2 regions of the Vibrio sp. JC009 genome follow, and region 2 is predicted to be linked to the other one. Evidence: riboswitches for the same ligand, from Rfam matches in the RefSeq annotation. Region 2 holds a riboswitch; the other holds the start of a gene.
The links. A riboswitch is a leader RNA that binds a small molecule or an ion and turns the genes downstream of it on or off. The one in region 2 is predicted to bind cobalamin.
Positions count from the first base shown of each region.

Region 1: another riboswitch for cobalamin. It lies ahead of cbiM (cobalt transporter CbiM); the one in region 2 lies ahead of L3Q72_RS17425 (cobalt-precorrin-5B (C(1))-methyltransferase).

Region 1 is NZ_CP092106.1:1,162,044-1,167,252, reverse strand. Features, by position in the region: gene L3Q72_RS05455 (sirohydrochlorin cobaltochelatase) at 1-415, opposite strand, end outside; gene L3Q72_RS05450 (ABC transporter ATP-binding protein) at 432-1,097, opposite strand; gene L3Q72_RS05445 (energy-coupling factor transporter transmembrane component T) at 1,118-1,888, opposite strand; gene L3Q72_RS05440 (carboxypeptidase-like regulatory domain-containing protein) at 1,950-2,291, opposite strand; gene cbiM (cobalt transporter CbiM) at 2,306-2,902, opposite strand; cobalamin riboswitch at 2,993-3,130, opposite strand; gene L3Q72_RS05430 (O-acetyl-ADP-ribose deacetylase) at 3,714-4,232, opposite strand; gene L3Q72_RS05425 (hypothetical protein) at 4,355-4,921, opposite strand; gene L3Q72_RS05420 (hypothetical protein) at 4,921-5,209, opposite strand, start outside.
Region 2 is NZ_CP092107.1:553,796-559,004, reverse strand. Features, by position in the region: gene L3Q72_RS17435 (diguanylate cyclase) at 1-1,053, shown strand, start outside; gene L3Q72_RS17430 (Cof-type HAD-IIB family hydrolase) at 1,311-2,114, opposite strand; cobalamin riboswitch at 2,452-2,605, shown strand; gene L3Q72_RS17425 (cobalt-precorrin-5B (C(1))-methyltransferase) at 2,844-3,935, shown strand; gene L3Q72_RS17420 (precorrin-8X methylmutase) at 4,169-4,822, shown strand; gene cbiE (precorrin-6y C5,15-methyltransferase (decarboxylating) subunit CbiE) at 4,829-5,209, shown strand, end outside.

The DNA.
Region 1 (5,209 bases), on a different replicon from region 2:
CGGTTTCAAAGCGTCCGTTTAGCGCAGAAAGCAGATCATTCGCTCTGTGCGTATGGTGAATAATCGCCGGAGTGTATTCGATAGCGGAAAGCGAGAAGTTTCGGAAACCCTCAACAATCAACTCTACCTGCTTATGTTCATCTGTCGGGAACAGATAGCAGGAAACCACCAGAATGCGCTGATAGCCTTCCAGATCCAGCGCCGCAAGCACAGACGGCAGGTTCAGATACTCTTCACCGCTTGCTGCCAGCTTTTTGGTTACCATGCGCGAACTCACAGCGATTCTCACTTCGCAGTTCGGATAGCGCTCTTCCACTTTGCGCTGCAGTTCGTTGTAACGTTTCTGTTCAACCACTGAGCCAAAGCAACTCAGTACTATCGCGGTTCCCTGAGTGTAATGTCTTAATCTTTTCATTTTTTCTCTCTCAGCTTTAGGCCGGTTGTTGTTCTAAAATCAGTTTTCCTTCGTGCAGACGATATTCCGTATCAGTCAGCGTTTTGCGAAGTTTCTCGTCATGGCTGACAAGAATAATAGGCAAATTTACCCGGTTTACTATGTCGATAAACAGCTGGTAGTTTTTGTCATCAAGGCCGTTGGTGGGCTCATCAAGCAACAGCACTTCCGGCTTCATTACCAGCACACTCGCCAGTGCAGCAAGTCTTTTCTGACCGCCGGAAAGGCGGTAACTTACGCTGTGAGCCAGATGCTCAATACCCAGATCTTTGAGGGTTTTCATCGACATCTCTTCCGCTTCTTTCTGGTTGTACCCCTGATTGATGGGGCCAAAGCAGACATCTTCTATCACCGTAGGAGAAAACAGCTGATCATCCGGGTCCTGAAACACCAGACCTAACCGGGTGCGGAACTTTGCAAACTCTTTATCCGACTTGCAGCTATTCCCGAACAGAATCACTTCACCTTTCACATCCTGAAGCAGTCCGAGAATTATCTGTAAAAGCGTACTCTTTCCGCTGCCGTTACTGCCGGTAATGGCGACCCTGTCCCCTTTGCTCAGGGAAAAGTCTAATGCGTCGGCACACTGTTGTCCGTTTGAACGCTGGTAGGAGATACCTTTCAGCTCTATCAGTTTATTCACTTAATCTTTTCCAAAAATCACTATCTAACGGGCCAGACAGCCAAAATATCCATCGAGAAAACCACCAGCGTCAGGAACAGAAATAACATTGCTGAGCGATCAAATAACTGGCTCTGTTCTCCTTTTGATACGGGAAAATGACCACTGTATCCACGACACTTCATGGCAAGCCAGATACGGTCTGCCCGTGCCAGCGCTCTTACCAACAGCATACCAAACATATAGCCGTAGCTGCGCCAGACATGTAACCTTGGGCCGCATCCCAGACCGCGTGCTTTCATTCCAGAGCGGATGCTTGCTATCTCCTGCTGCATCACACTGATATAGCGGATACTAAACTGCAGCAGCAGAATAAACTTAGTCGGCACTCTGAGCACACAAAGCGCTTTAGTCAGTTCCAGTCCGGAAATACCGCTGCACTGCGTCATCATTAGCATGGCGGAAAGCGAAGCTTTGAAAAAGATCTCCTGCGCCTTAACCACTCCCGGCTCTGAAAGTACCAGAGGCCCCCAGTGAATCACCTGATCGCCGACGTAATTGAAAGGCAGAGGCAAAATGGTAAGCAGTACAACGCTATCGATAATAAGCAGGCGCTTCAGGCCAGTGGCAAAGCCCATAGGACTTTTCAGCCAGAGCAGACAGGCAAGAATAAAGTAACCAGCAAAAGAGAGCGGATTAGCAGACAGCACAATAGCGACGATCATAAATATCGCCAGCAGGATCCGGGTATGTGCTAGTCCATACTCAGCACTGCCCGCTTTTACGTTGCCTGATAAAACCCCTTCTATCATGCCTGTGCCGTTTTTCTGTTTCTGACCAGAACCAGAAGCCCGAACAGGCCAAGGATATAGCCTATCCCGCCAAGAATATCGTGCATAGTTCATAGTAAGCAACGTGGCCCTGACCACCATCGCCACGAACTGAATAGGAATCCGGCACTACAGGATCTATGGTAAAGAAGCCTTCTTCATCAGCAACTGCCGTACCGACAACTTTACCGTCTTTCAATAGCTGAACTTTAACGCCAGCCCCGGCTGGATTAGCACCGCCAACAAAATAAACCTCACCTTCGATATAACTTTCTTCCGGATACACAGACATACGGATCTTGTGAGCATAAGCCGATAAACTCACACTTAGAGTACATAAAATAAGAAGCATTAAACCGGCAAATTTTGATAATAACTTAGTCATTTTCTACAACTCTCTTAACCCCGGACACTCATTAGTTCCGGGCGACTTTTCTTAAGCAATTTTAATGTAAACGCGAAAATCACACCTTCCAGTGCAGCCAGCGGCAAGTGGGCGATAATAACCAGAGAAGCACTATTCATAAATACATCACCGGACAGTACAAGCACCAGTGCAACCATCAGGCTGGTAAGAAATACCGAGCCAAAGCCAGCCAGAAAGCCAACCACTGAAGGTGACCATTTATCCATATAAGGTCTGAGAAGCACACCAACTAAAACCGCCGGAACGGCAATATTCATGGTGTTGACGCCAAGCACCAGGATTCCACCAAAGCCAAAGAATACAGCCTGAAGAACAAGACCAATCAAAACTACGGGAAAAGCACTCCAGCCCAACAGAAGACCGATCAATCCGTTAAATATAAGGTGAACACTGGAAGGCCCGATGGGAATATGAACCAGAGAAGCCACAAAGAAACATGCTGCAAGTACTGCTGCCTGTGGGATCTTGCTGTCAGTGAGCTGGCGCAGACCGAGATATGATCCGCCAATAGTGATTGCGGCTCCGGCAGCCAGAACCGGCATACTTAGTACGCCATCTACAATATGCATATCTTCCCCGACAAAATATCTGAACTGCGCTGGGAAGAGTTTGAGAAATTATCAGAAACCACTTCTGAGTGCTCCCGCCCAGATCGTAAGCAATATGAATTCACATCTAGCAGGTTCTGACTTATGGCATTCGTTAGTGGCGATGCTATTTACAGTTGCGGGTACAGTCCAGGACTCTCACCTGATTCACTTTCAGCCCAAAGGCTCACTAGATAAAGTCTGTGGAGTATCGCACACCGATTTCTGGTCACAATTGATTGCGATCAATTTTGAAGTAACGGCAGATTTGCGTATTGATAAATCTGATTGAGCTGATAAATACTCGCCGTTCTATAGATATTTATTGCCAATAAATGGATGGCTGATCACTCTTCTTCAGTCGATATTGGCGCAAACAGCAATTCCTTTAGGAACAGGATCGCCCACATCTGCAGCAATACCCAAATCATCATTTGAATGGTATACATACGCCCTCCCTTGGCTCCGCCTGGTAATCATCATGATTATCTATTAACCAAGATACTGAATTACCGACTGACATACCAGATGGGAAAGGCGCAGATTTAGTCAGTTGAATGGGATACAGATTTCCACACTACAATAGAGACTAGAGCAAGCAAGATACGCTTAATAGAAGTGGCTAGGCAGGTGGATCTCACTGGAAAATAGCATAAAAAAAGCGAAGCTGGGTGCTGTAGAGTCCGCAATAACCTTTTACTCTACAACACGCCTTGAGCAGATTCCCATTTTCATGGGAATGACGAACTGTTTAGCTAAAAATGAAACGAGTAGTTGTGGCGACTTCTTCTATCTACTCATCCGAATAACCGTAGGCTTTCTGCCAAACCTGATTAATCTCATGATCAAAAAGATAAAAATAAATATCGATATCCTTAAACTTAGACTCCCTGCAAACATCCAGAGAAATCTGAGCCGCCTCATGCAGCGGATAACCATACACCCCACAGGAAATAGCCGGAAATGCAACAGAATCACACCCATTTTCCAGAGCCAGATACAGTGAAGAGCGGTAAGCCGAAGCCAGAGTTTCTGCCGGAGACGGATCGGAATGATATATCGGCCCGACAGTATGAATCACATAATCGGCATTCAGATCACCCGCCGGAGTGATCCGAGCCTCTCCAGCCGGACAACGCACCCCATTCACTTCCGGAACCTGATAGCAGGCCTCAAGCAGCTTAGGTCCCGCCGCCCGGTGAATGGCACCATCAACACCGCCTCCCCCCAGCATTCTGGAGTTTGCAGCATTCACAATCGCGCTGACACTTGCGCGGGTAATGTCCCCCTGAAGAATTCGGATATTGGTCATGGCTTCCTCCGGTCGGAATGCAACTGATATATTTAGTTTAGTCATGAACGGAGGTTTGTTCCGACATATAACCGCGGCGAAAACCAATGAAACTACCAGCAATCAAATACTAGTTGAATACATCAAAGCTCTTCGGAATACTTCTCCACATGCAAATTCAAAAAGTGCATACCTGCGGAGCTCAGAACATAATGCTTATCACCGCATAGATATAAGAAGTTCCTGTCAGCAAGATAGGCTATTGCCTTATCCCAGTTTTCTATTCCAATAGCCTGACGGATATCATTGTAAATAGTTTGCTCTGCAATTTCTTCAAGAGCAGTTCGGCCCAGGCCAATGACAGGCGTTGCCAGATCGTCAAGGTCAAAACCTTTGTCTACCCAGTAGCGCGCAATGATCAATAACATCGCCTGGATCTTAGTTGCGTTGGTATCCGCATCTTCCTCGGCTTCACTGCGGCTAATATAGAAAAACTCACCTTCAACATTAAAGTTAAGGTTGTAGCCAATGTGCAGGTAGAGCTGGGTAAAGTGATCAAGATTTGTGTACAGCTCTGTGTAGAGGGGGCTGTCTGTAAAAGCCTGCTGGTAGATATCGTACACCTGCTTTGTTATCACCTTACCGTTCACAAAGGTGGCGTATATCTGCTGGCTTTTTGCCATATTGATTTGTGAAAAAGCCGTATTCATTACTTCACTCTCTCAGTTCGAATTCTACGATAAAGATAAACGGTTTCATCCTGTACCAGGCGGCGCTGGAAGTTGGTCACTTTTACTGCATGCCCGTCTAGCATCTCATTGCTGCGCAGCACAAAGTTGAGCCCTTCTAACAGATCAACAAAATGATACCCCGGAAGATGTTCTTTTAACCGGCGCTGCAAGGCCAGCGTCAGATCCTGATACTCTGTCATTTGCATCTGCCTGACCAGATTATAAATCTGCTCTGCGCGCTCCAGTCTGCGCTCGGTGGAATCATCT
Region 2 (5,209 bases):
AGTCACACCTTAAGTGAGAAGTTTAGTACGCCACTAATCAGGTTAAAGAGTAAGGTGACCTCCGTTGTTCAGGGTGACTGGAAGAGCGAAACCATCTCCCAATATCCGAATAATGAAATCGGCATAATCTCCCGGGAAATCGATAAGTTAACAACGGATGAGTGGTATGCAAAATCTCAGGAACTAAAACTTGCGGCGAGTGTGTTTACTCATGCCCGTGAAGGTATCGTCATCACCGATGCGAACGCAAACATACTGGATGTGAATGAGACATTTTCACTAATCACCGGCTATACGCGTGAAGAGGCAATAGGCCAGAATCCGGGTATATTAAAATCCGGTAAGCACGATAAACAGTTTTATGAGAATCTGTGGGGCTCCCTGCTTACAGAGCATTACTGGTCAGGAGAAATCTGGAATAAAAGCAAATATGGCGACTTATACGCTGAGTTGCTCACCATTAGTGCAGTAACGAATAACAGAGGCGAGATTCAGAACTATGTTGCTATTTTCTCAAATATCACACCGATGAAGGAACACCAGCAGCAACTGGAAAAGATCGCTCATTACGACTTTATCACCCAGCTACCGAATCGCTTGCTGCTAACCGACAGATTGAAGTTGTCTATCAAACAGTATGAAAGAACCCGGCAGATGTTTGCTGTGGTTTACCTTGATTTGGATGGTTTTAAGGCCATTAATGACACTTATGGGCATGATGCGGGTGATAAGGTGCTGTCAAGAATTGCAGGCCTTATGAGTCATTGCATACGCGAAGGCGATACCCTTGCCCGTGTCGGGGGAGATGAGTTTGTTGCCATCCTGGCGAACATAAATGAAGCTGAAGATTATGAAAGTATCGTCAAACGGCTTTTAAAGTCAGCAATGATGCCGATGCAGCTAGGAGAGGCAAGAGTACAGACTTCGGTGAGCATCGGGGTATCTCTGTATCCAAAAGATGGAGCCAGTGCTGAAGAGCTTATTCAGCGAGCGGATGAAGCCATGTATATGGCGAAACAGGCTGGTAAGAACCGGTATGCTCTCTATAAATAGCATACTTTCTTTATGCAATAAAAACGTCAAATCATTCACCACGCCCTCGTTCCTATGCTCCTGCGTGGGAATGCATGCCGCGGCTGAAAACATCTACGTAAAACACTAAAAGAGCAGAAAATAAGTTCCGTGAAAGTTTATACTCAGCTGGTAACTTTGAGTCTGATATGCATTCCCACGGAGGACCGTGGGAACGAGATTTTTGCATAACTATTCAAGATTGAATCTGATGCTATAAGTCCTGAAACGGCTATAAATTATGCGTTATTCAGATGAGCACGAATAACCTGTAACACGCCGCCCTCGTTGTTACCCGGAGCAGAAAAACGGGCGTATTTTTTCACGCCTTCATGCGCGTTTTCTACGGCGTAGGAGTGATAGCTGGACTGAAGCATTTCCACATCATTGAAGTAATCACCAAAACTCATGGTTTCGTTATAACCGAAATTCAGCCTTTCCTGCAGGTTTTCGATGGCCGCTCCCTTTGAAGCCTCGGAATTCATAATATCCAGCCAGACACGGGCACTGATGACGACTTTATGATCATGGCCAAACATCTGGTTGATGCCTGGATAGACCTTCTCTTCGGTACCATCAAAATGGCAGATGGCGACTTTGATAAATTCATCTTCTACAGTCAGAAGATCTTCTACATAATGGCAGCGTTCATAGTATTTACTGAACTCTTCCAATGCATCCGCTGCCTGAGTTTCGATATAAGCTGACTGCTTTCCGCACAGAACGATATGCGCTCCTTCAATGGAACGGGCATGATTGATAATGTTGTTGATGTTTTCCTGCCCCATAGTGCAGCTATAAAGCTCCTGGCCTTTATGCATTACCATGGTGCCGTTTTCAGCAATAAACATCATTCGGTCTTTGATTGGTTCAAAGGTCTTTAACAGGCTGTAGTACTGACGGCCAGAGGCGGCAGCGAAGATGATGTTGTTTTCTTCAAGCTGTTCATATAGCCCGAAAAATGCAGGATCCAGTTTTCCCTTTTCATCTAAAAGCGTACCGTCCATATCCGCTGCGATAAATTTAATGTTGTCTGAGCTCACTGATAACTACCTTAAAATGCCTGACAAGTTCTGATTCGGTGAAGGAGTATATGTGTTTGAAGTCACAAAATATAGGCTTTTACGCTTATATCATGTGTGATTTCGTTGCATTTCAGGCAGATTGTATCCGTGATCTATGTCACTATAATGAAGTGGTGTAAATGTATCGGTATTTTTGCGCTTGTTAGCTGTTGATTTTAAAAAGTCACGCTTTATCAATATGTTGCTTTTGTAAATTAAAGGACTTATTTATCGATTTGCCTATTTTTCAAAGGGCGATATTTATCTATTGTCTAAAATTGATAAGCGTCAAAATTATTAGTAATGCCATATGAGAGACTTCCTCAACTTATTTAGTACCAGATAGCGTCTGCTATCTTAGTGAATCAGGTGAAAATCCTGGGCTGTACCCGCAACTGTAAGCGAATAAATTACCGGCAAATTGAGGCCGGATTCGTAAGCCAGAACCTGCTAAATAGAACATATTTTATAAAGACTGGGCGGGATCACTCAGCATTGCTTTTCTATGATTCCCGCCAAATTGTTCTCGTAACTTAAAACCAGTCTTTACCGTCTTACGTCATTTTCGTGATGATGAAGACGAACTTGAATTCCTGCTCCGTCGTCATTCCCGGGATGACGGCGGTGGTTGGCTTTGGAGTGATATAAGTGGCGTGTTTCGTGAGCGCGAAGCGACGACAAAAATGAGTTATATGGATTGGAAATTAAGTGGGTAAGTTAAAGCGTTCAAAGCACAATGAAGAATTGCGCCACGGTTATACGACAGGTGCATGTGCTGCGGCAGCTGCAAGGGCTGCGGTGAGAATGCTTATTCAGCAGACTCCTTTTTCACATATCGAAATACAGCTGCCAAACCGGGACTTTGTCACCTTTGAACTCTGCCGTCTTGAGGGAGCAGAAGAGGTGACTGCAGGCATCATTAAAGATGCCGGTGATGATCCGGATTGCACACATGGTTTAGAGATTCAGTGCAGCGCCAGACGTATAAGCGAGCCGGGTATTTTCCTTAAAGGCGGAAAAGGCGTAGCCACAGTGACTTTGCCGGGACTGGAACTACCTGTGGGAGAACCAGCCATTAACCCGGTGCCGAGAGCCAATATTTTAGAAATGGCAAAGCTGGAATGGCAGAAAGCAGATGAACAAACAGGGCTGGAACTGACCATTTCAGTTCCCGGCGGTGAAAAAGCGGCGAAAGAGACCATTAGTGAAAGACTCGGGCTTATCGGTGGCATCTCGATTCTGGGAACCCGGGGTACGGTTAAGCCGTTTTCGACCTCTGCTTATGCGGCATCGGTAAGGCAGTCGGTTCAGATTGCCAGGGCCAATGGCTCTGAGCACCTTGTATTAACCACAGGCGGACGCTCAGAAAAGGCGGCTATGGCTTTGCTTCCTGACCTGCCGGATATGGCCTTTATCCAGGCAGGTGATTTTATTGGTGTCGGTTTGCGGGCTTCGAAACGCTACAGTGTAACGCGTGTTACGCTGGTGACCATGATTGGCAAAATGGGCAAGCTGGTTTCAGGGCGAATGATGACTCATGTTTCCGGCCATGCAATTGACTTTCAGCGCCTGAGTGAGCTTGCGAAAGAGGAAGGCTTGTCTGCGTCTTTGTGCGGTGAGATAACTTGTGCAAATACCGGACGGCATGTGCTGAATTTGGTACGTGACAATAATGAACAGAGTTTTCTTAACCGTTTATGCAGGGAAACTCAGGCACATGCCAATCGCTATACCGCGGATGCGCTGGAAATTGATGTGATTTTGATTGATTTTGATGGGAAGGAGTTGGCTCGCAGCTAATTCCTTCCATATATAGTCATTTCAACAGTCGTCGTCATTCCCGTGAAAACGGGAATCTGATTAAGGCGCGTTGTAAGGTATAAGGTTATTTGTAGCTCTACAGCGCACAGACAGTAGATCCCGGATAAAAGCTTCGCAATTTCCGGGATGACGAAAGTAGACGGCTTTGAAGTGACGAGAATTAAGGGATTCGGCTAAGACGAAACCTAAAACAGTATTCAGGTGGAAAAACAATGGAAAAAATGAAGCAGATGACCCGTCAGGGGCAGGTAATTGAAAATGACTCGTTTTCGATTATCGATCAGGAAATCCACCAGTTTCATGGCGGTCATAACTTCGATGAAAAACAGTGGCCTGTGGTAAGAAGAGCAATCCATACCACGGGTGATTTTGAGTTTGCCAAACTATTTCACTTTAGTGAAGGTGCGGTGGAAGCCGGTATCGAGGCGATTAAGTCAGGTTGCCCGATTGTCAGTGATGTCACCATGATCACCAGCGGCCTGAGTGCGCAGCGACTGGCGGTGAACAACAACAGCGTGCATTGCTTTATCAGCGATGAAGAAGTGATAGCCATAGCCAAAGAGAAGGGTGAAACCCGCGCAATCTGGGCGATGCGTAAAGCGCGTGATTCAGGTCTGCTGGATGGCGCGATTATTGGTGTGGGTAATGCGCCTACCGCTCTGTATGAAGTACTGCGTATGGTTGAAGCCGGTGAAATAAAACCGGCGCTGATTGTCGGCATTCCTGTGGGCTTTGTTAAGGCAGAAGAGTCAAAAGACGAATTGATGCAGCAGTCAAAGGTGCCATATATCGCCAGTGCAGGGCGTAAAGGCGGCAGTCCGATTGTGGTTTCGACTATTCACGCACTTATGTACCAGACGGTGTAAATAACGATGACGAGTATAACGGTTGTTGGTGTTCCTGAAGATGGTTGCGTTAGCCTGACCAGCAAGGCAGTGAACGCTGTTGCGGCTGCGCGCGTAGTGGCAGGGCATCCGCGCCATCTTGAATGGTTTCCTCAGTTTGAAGGCCTGTTTCTGGATATGAGTCAGGGCTTTTCTGACTGGCTGAGTGAAGTGATTGACGAAAGCGAAGAGGGCGGTGTGGTTGTGCTGGCGTCGGGCGATCCTCTGTTCTTTGGTATTGGCAGTACTCTGTTAAAGAAAATGCCGGTGGACGAGCTTAGCTTTATTCCCACTCATAGCTCTGCGCAACTGGCCTTTTCAAGGCTGGGTATCCCATGGTCGGAGAGTCGCTTTATTTCCTGCCATGGC